2 linked regions of the Bdellovibrio bacteriovorus str. Tiberius genome follow. The protein of the gene in region 1 interacts with the protein of each later gene in a pairwise test. Links are inferred from orthologs where the notes say so. Each region holds a gene or a part of one and is shown on either strand. Other genes may lie near its edges. The genes, in order: secA and BDT_RS06185.

Evidence for each region.
Region 2: the proteins of secA (region 1) and BDT_RS06185 interact in binary tests that used the Escherichia coli proteins (3 or more experiments, as listed by UniProt). The link is inferred for Bdellovibrio bacteriovorus str. Tiberius from one-to-one orthologs.

What each region holds. Positions count from the first base shown.
Region 1 is NC_019567.1:273,509-277,080, forward strand. Bases 313-3,560 are described here. They hold secA (preprotein translocase subunit SecA), read left to right. Parts: upstream 313-693; coding sequence 694-3,360; downstream 3,361-3,560. Other genes in these bases: BDT_RS01360 (tRNA (cytidine(34)-2'-O)-methyltransferase), read left to right, coding at 313-562; BDT_RS01370 (hypothetical protein), read left to right, coding at 3,361-3,560. In the rest of the region: BDT_RS01355 (gamma-glutamylcyclotransferase family protein), read left to right, coding at 1-87; more of BDT_RS01360, read left to right, coding at 80-312; more of BDT_RS01370, read left to right, coding at 3,561-3,572. UniProt on the Escherichia coli protein: Required for protein export, interacts with the SecYEG preprotein conducting channel.
Region 2 is NC_019567.1:1,289,228-1,292,501, forward strand. What follows is about bases 229-3,178. They hold BDT_RS06185 (carbohydrate porin), read left to right. Parts: upstream 229-1,038; coding sequence 1,039-2,319; downstream 2,320-3,178. Other genes in these bases: BDT_RS06180 (alpha-1,6-glucosidase domain-containing protein), read right to left, coding at 229-947; BDT_RS06190 (hypothetical protein), read right to left, coding at 2,316-2,747; BDT_RS06195 (pirin family protein), read right to left, coding at 2,757-3,178. In the rest of the region: more of BDT_RS06180, read right to left, coding at 1-228; more of BDT_RS06195, read right to left, coding at 3,179-3,274.

The sequences.
Region 1 (3,572 bases):
CTGATGAATCTTGAGCTGATCGTCGATAAAGGTCGTCGACTGGCGCTGTCCAAACTGGGCCAAGAGGTTTACAGACACCTTGCTTAATTCTCAGAAACTTTTCCGCATTGTTCTTATCGAGCCCGAAATCCCGCAAAACACCGGAAATATCGGGCGCACGTGTGTTGGTACCAACTGCGAACTGCACATTGTGGGAAAGATGGGCTTTGAGATCAACGACACCAACTTGAAGCGGGCGGGGCTGGATTACTGGCCTCACCTGACGTGGTATCGCCACGAAACCTTCGAGGACTGGTGGAAACACGTCGAAGATCCATCCCGCATCTGGCTTTTCACCACCAAGACCCAGCGCACCTATTTTGAACCTCAGTATCAATCCGGAGATTGGTTCGTTTTTGGTAAAGAAACGAAGGGTCTTGATCCTGAATTCCTGCAAAAGCACCCGGAACAAACCGTCACCATTCCCATGATCGGTGAGGGCGCGCGTAGCCTGAATCTGGCTACCAGTGTGGCGATCGCCGCTTACGAGGGGCTTCGTCAGGTTCAATTTTCATTGCGATAGTTTAAGGCTTTAGTCGAGGTCGCCTCATAAGAAAGTCTTAGAAATACTTAGTAAAATCGCGTCAATGACGCATCCAGAAATTGCCCCCTTACCTTGCCGCTTATGTCAATTTGGGTCTATCCTCATAGGCTATGGTTACACAAATTTTGACAAAAATGTTCGGAACGAAGCACGACCGTGAGATGAAAAAGATCCAGCCTACTGTGGATCGTATCAATGCCCTGGAACCTCAGATGGCAGCTCTTACGGATGATCAACTCAAAGCCAAGACTCCTGAATTTCAAGAGCGTCTGAAGAAAGGCGAAACAGTTCACGATATCCTGCCGGAAGCATTTGCGGTCTGCCGTGAAGCCTCTAAGCGTGTATTGGGAATGCGCCACTATGACGTTCAGTTGATCGGTGGTTATGTTCTGAATCGCGGCAACATCGCCGAGATGAGAACGGGTGAAGGTAAAACCCTGGTGGCAACACTGCCGGTTTATCTGAACGCTCTTACTGGCCGTGGTGTGCACGTAGTAACTGTGAATGATTACCTGGTTCGTCGTGATGCCGAACACATGGGTCGTCTTTACGGCTGGCTGGGTCTTACCACTGGTATCATCGTTCACGGTCTGAACGATCAGCAGCGCAAACAGATGTATGCTTGTGACATCACTTACTGCACAAACAACGAACTGGGCTTTGATTATCTTCGCGACAACATGAAGTTTGATTTGAACGACTATGTTCAAAGACCTCACTATTATGCCATCGTCGATGAGTGCGACTCCATTCTGGTCGATGAAGCGCGTACCCCGCTGATCATTTCCGGTCCTGCGGAATCCTCCACGGACAAATACTATGCTGTGAATCAGATCATCCCGCACCTGAAGCGCGATGTTCATTTCAACATGGAGGAAAAATCCAAAACAGCTTCCCTGACTGACGCCGGAAACGCGAAAGTCGAAGAGCTGATGGGTCTTTCCAATCTTTACGATCCTCAAAACATCGAGATCCTGCACCACGTGTATCAGGGTTTGAAAGCTCACTATCTGTATCGTCTTGATGTGGAATACATGATCAAAGACGGCGAGATCGTGATCGTTGATGAATTCACCGGTCGTTTGATGCCGGGTCGTCGCTGGAGCGATGGTCTGCACCAGGCCATCGAAGCCAAAGAAGGCGTTGAAGTTAAGTCTGAGAATCAGACTTTGGCGACCATCACCTTCCAGAACTACTTCCGTATGTACGACAAACTGTCGGGCATGACGGGTACAGCTGATACTGAAGCTGTCGAGTTCAAAAAAATCTACAATCTTGACGTGAACGTGATTCCGACCAACCGTCCGATTCAGCGGGCCGATCAGGAAGACGTGGTTTACAAGTCTGAAAAGGCGAAGTTCAAAGCCATCACTGCCGACATCAAAGAACGTATGGCCAAGGGTCAGCCGATTCTGGTGGGTACTGAATCCATCGAAAAATCCGAAGCTTTAAGTTCTTTCCTGCGCAAAGAAGGCGTTAAGCACGAAGTTCTGAATGCGAAACACCACGAACGCGAGGCGGAAATCATCGCTCAGGCGGGTCGTAAGGGTGCAGTGACCATCGCCACCAACATGGCCGGTCGTGGTACTGACATCATGCTGGGCGGTAACGCCGACATGCTGGCAAAAGCGCAGGTGGGTAACGATGATTCTCCGGAATTCGCGGAAGCGGTTCTGAAAATCAAACCTCAGGTCGAAGCGGAGCGCGCGGAAGTTCGCTCTGTCGGTGGTTTGTACATCATCGGTACTGAACGTCACGAATCCCGCCGTATCGACAACCAGTTGCGTGGTCGTTCCGGTCGTCAGGGTGATCCGGGCGAATCCAGATTCTATCTGTCCCTGGAAGACAAATTGATGAGAATCTTCAACGGTGAGCGCATCCAGAAGATCATGGAAATGCTGAACATCCCTGAAGATGAACCAATCACAGCAAAAATGGTGACCAACGCGATCGAAGGCGCTCAGCGCAAGGTCGAAGGCCACAACTTTGATATCCGTAAAAACCTGATGGAATACGACTCTGTGATGAATGCACAGAGAAACGCGATCTACGGCATGCGCCGCAAGGTTCTGGAAGGTCAGGAAATCGAAAGAACCACTTTGGACTGGCTGGGTGATGTTGTTTCCAATCTTTTGGACACTCACATTCCTGAAGGCGGCAAAAAAGAAGAGTGGAGCCTGGAAGGTCTTAATAACTCCCTGGCACAAAGCTTCGGTTTCAAAATCGATTTCACGACTATGGCGGTGAACACTGAAACTGTCACAGACGGCGTGAAATCCGGCGTGAAAGAAGTTTGGGATCGTCAGAAAAATTCCATGGGTCCGTTCTTTGAACAGGTTCAGAAAATGATCCTTCTTCAAAGCATCGATCATCACTGGAAAAACCACTTGTACGTGATCGACAAACTGAAAGAGGGTATCTCTTTGCGTGGTTACGCTCAGAAAGATCCTTTGATCGAGTACAAAAAAGAGGCGTTCAAAGCCTTTGAAACCCTGAACAACACCATCAAGTCTGATGCGATCGAAAAAGTGATGCGCGTTCAATTGGTGGCTCAGCAGAACGAGCAGGAAGTTTTGGAAAGCCTGCGTCCGGAAGAAGCAGACCTGGATGAATTGGATTATTCATCTCCAAGCGAAGCGGACATCGGCCACAGCCTGCCAGAGACTGAAGATGCTCCAAAGCGCAAGATGACCTTCCAAAGCGGCCCTCGTGACGACCGTCCGATGAACCGTGAAGAGCGTCGTCGTCAGGAAAAAGACACGAAGGGAAAAAGATAATTGGCTTCTTGTCCAAGTTGCCACCAGCCGGTAGAGATTCTTGATAAGCATCTGGGGACTCTTTTCACGTGTTCCCACTGCAATGCGGTTTTCTTTGTCGACTGGAATGGACAGCCAGAGTTGGCACAACACGAGCCGGAGCCAGAAACTCCGGCCGAGTCGTTTTCAGAGCCTGCACAAAGCTTTCAAAACGGCACCGACTTCCAGGGTGG
Region 2 (3,274 bases), 1.0 Mb from region 1 along the record:
GGCAGCAAGTGCACATGGGTCATGCCCGCGTCAGCCAAAGACTGCAGGTACTTTGAGCTTTCCGTGTTGGTTTGCGCGAAGGCCTCATAGCCGCCGCGATACGGGAAGGGAACGGTGAAATCGGCCACGCTGAAATCACGGATGTGCAGTTCGTAAATCACGATGTCGTTGAAGGAACGCAGAGCAGGCTTTTGCAGACGGTCCCAGCCTTGAGGCTTCAGGTTCGAAGCTTCAAGATCCACGATCTGGGATTTGGCGCCGTCCGCTGTCAGGCTGAAGCTGTAAGGATCGGTGACCGTGCTGATTTCAACCTGATCTGTCAGGGGTTGGTACACTTCCACCTGGTAAAGATAGAAATAGTTGACGTATTTTCCGGGAAGATCCGCGAACCACACACCCTGCTGACGTTGCATTGGCAGGACGGTCGCAGGATTTGTATCTAGAGCGTCCTTATATAACAACAACTCTACGTTGCGTGCCGTGGGTGCCCATAGTTTTACGCCGACACTCGTGGAACGCACGCGCGCACCCAGATCATTGCCATCATAGAAGTACATTTGATCCAGAATGCCTGAATACTGCAAAGCTGTTGAATCCAGAACCTGGCCATTTTTATTTGAAACAAAAAGACGCAATGGACGGCGAATCAGCTGATCAATTTGTGCAGAGGAAAGATGCTGCGTGCTTAATTCCACTGAAGCATAATCACTGCGAATCACCGGAAGCAGAATGGAATCCTGCTGATGCAAAGAGATGCGTTCTCCGAGTGAAAATACAAGATTTTGGTGAACGCGGAAGCCTTGTGGCAGACGCAGAACAATGCGCGAATTATCCACCCACTGGGCGCGGGCAGGGGCTTTGGCTTCAGCAATTTGTCCAAGCAAAAGTGTGCAAGAAAGTACGAAGCAGAAAATCAATAGTTGTGAGCAGGTACGGAAGCGCTTCAAATATTTCCCCCAAAAAGTTTGAGTCTTCGTGCGTAAGGTCTTTTCAGGCGCAGACTTTATGGGTATCCCTCAGCTTTTTCAAGGGAACTCGATGAAAACTATTACGATTGCGTTATTGTTCATGATTCTAAGCAGCACAACTCACGCTGTGGAAACGACTTTCACGGGATATCTGCGTGGCGGAAGCGGATTGAACATGCAGGGCGGTCACATGAATTGCTTCGGAAACGCAGGAATGCCCGGTAATTTCCTTCGTTTAGGCAATGAGTGCGACTTCTACACCGAATTGGCCATGGTGTTCCACCATGTTAAACCCACCGAAACAGATCCGGTGTTTTTCAAAACCCAGTTCCGCATGGTCTATAGTTCTTTAGGAACGCGTCAATGGGAGGCGTCTGCAAACCGCGACACAAGCCAGATTGAAGCGTTTGTGAAGGCTGGTGGTTTTACCGAAATCCCCGGGGAATTCTGGGTCGGTAAACGTTTCTATCGTGATGTCGATCTTCATATCTTTGACTGGTACTACTATGCCGACATGAGCGGCGTGGGCGCAGGGATCGAAGGTCTGCCGTTGGGTGAAGGGCGTTTTGCGTTCGCTCACTTGATTCAGGCGGATGATAATTTGAATGACACCAATGTCGGTCGTCCGGTTTTGAATGCGTTGGATCTGCGCTGGACAGCGGTGCCGTCGTTCGCTGATCAGAAGCTGAACTTCTGGGGCGTGTATGCATGGGCCGCGGGAAGTTCCACTGACACCGAAGAATATGTTCCTACGAATGGCTATTCTTTGGCGACACGACTTCAAGGTCCGGTATGGGGTGGCAACAACAATTTTGCCATTTTGTACGGAAAGGGCACGATGCGTGGATTCAACATCTATGCCGACAGCACAGTGCCTGCGACAGATGAAAGTCAGAATCGCGCATGGACCTGGAGATTTGTTGAAGACTACACCTATGATGTAACAGATCGTTGGGCATTGATGTTGGGTCTGGCGGCAGAGATTGCTGACAGCGGCACCGATACCGACAGCAAAAGTCAGATGCAGGCCATCGGTGTTCGTCCGATTTACTTTGTGTCCGATCGTTTCCAATGGGCTTTCGAAGCGGGCTACTCCCGCATCAACAATGAATCTGAAAAAACCGGTGGTGGTGATTATGTCGGTGATCGCGACTTGGGTCGTGTGACTGCGGCAGCTCAGTTGTCCGTCGGGAAAAGCATGTGGGGTCGCCCCGTGATGCGTGCGTTTGTGTCCCACTCATTCTGGAATGAGGCCAACCAGGGCGCAAGCTTCATCGGAAACCGTGCGCCCGCGTTCACTGACAAGCTCAGCGGCACGAACTTGGGTTATCAGTTCGAAGCCTGGTTCTAATTTCTATTCTGGTACCAATTCCACAGTGATTGTGCGAATTGGTCAGCACTGGTGCTGCCGTCATGAAGGGACTTCACTCGGCGCAAAGCCATGGCTTGGTCTTTTTGTTGGATTTTCAGAATGCGGAAAAGTTCGGTGACGTTTTTGCCTTTGCCGGATTTCAGGTCTTTGCCTAAGTTGTCATAATTGATCGTTGCGAACTGCTGAGCTTCCAGGGCCATTTCATCCATGGCGCTGGTCGGAGCTGCTGTGGCCGTTGCTGTTGACGCCGGAGCCGGGCCGCTTTTCATGATTTCAGCATCATGAGCATGGGTTTCCCAGTTCGGTACCAGAGCTTCTTCGGCTTCCGGAGTGGAAGCCGGAGGAGTGGTCGCGCAGCCCGTGGCCAACAACAGCAGTACAACAAGACCTTTTGATTTCTTCAGCACAAAAACTCCTTACCCTTTGTTCGCCGGTTCCGGTGGCAATGGGATAATATCAGTTTCGCCGGGGACCTGCGGGAAGGTCAACTCTCGCCATTGTTTTTTGGCCTCTTCAATTTTTTCCTGCGAAGAGGAAACATAGTTCCAGTAAATATAGCGCGGCTCTGGGAACGGTTCGCCGCCAAGAACAATGACTTGTGTGTCTTCGGTGGCGGTGACTTTCAAAGATGAGCCCTGTTCCAGGACCACAAAGTCGTCCGGTGGAATGATTTTGCCATCAATATCCAGGCTGCCTTTGATGATATAGAAAGCCAGTTCCTGCGTGCCGGGATCATAGTGGAAGGTTTTTCCCTTTTGAAGCTTCACGTCCATGAAGAACAGCGGTGAATAAACATCCACCGGGGACTTTTTGCCCAGAGCTTCACCCGCAATCAGCATCACGTCCGCATCATCGACCTTAAAGCGCGGAATGCTGCTTTCAGGGTGGTGTTTGAAACTGGGTTCGCGGTCTTCTTCACTTAGCGGCAGTGCCA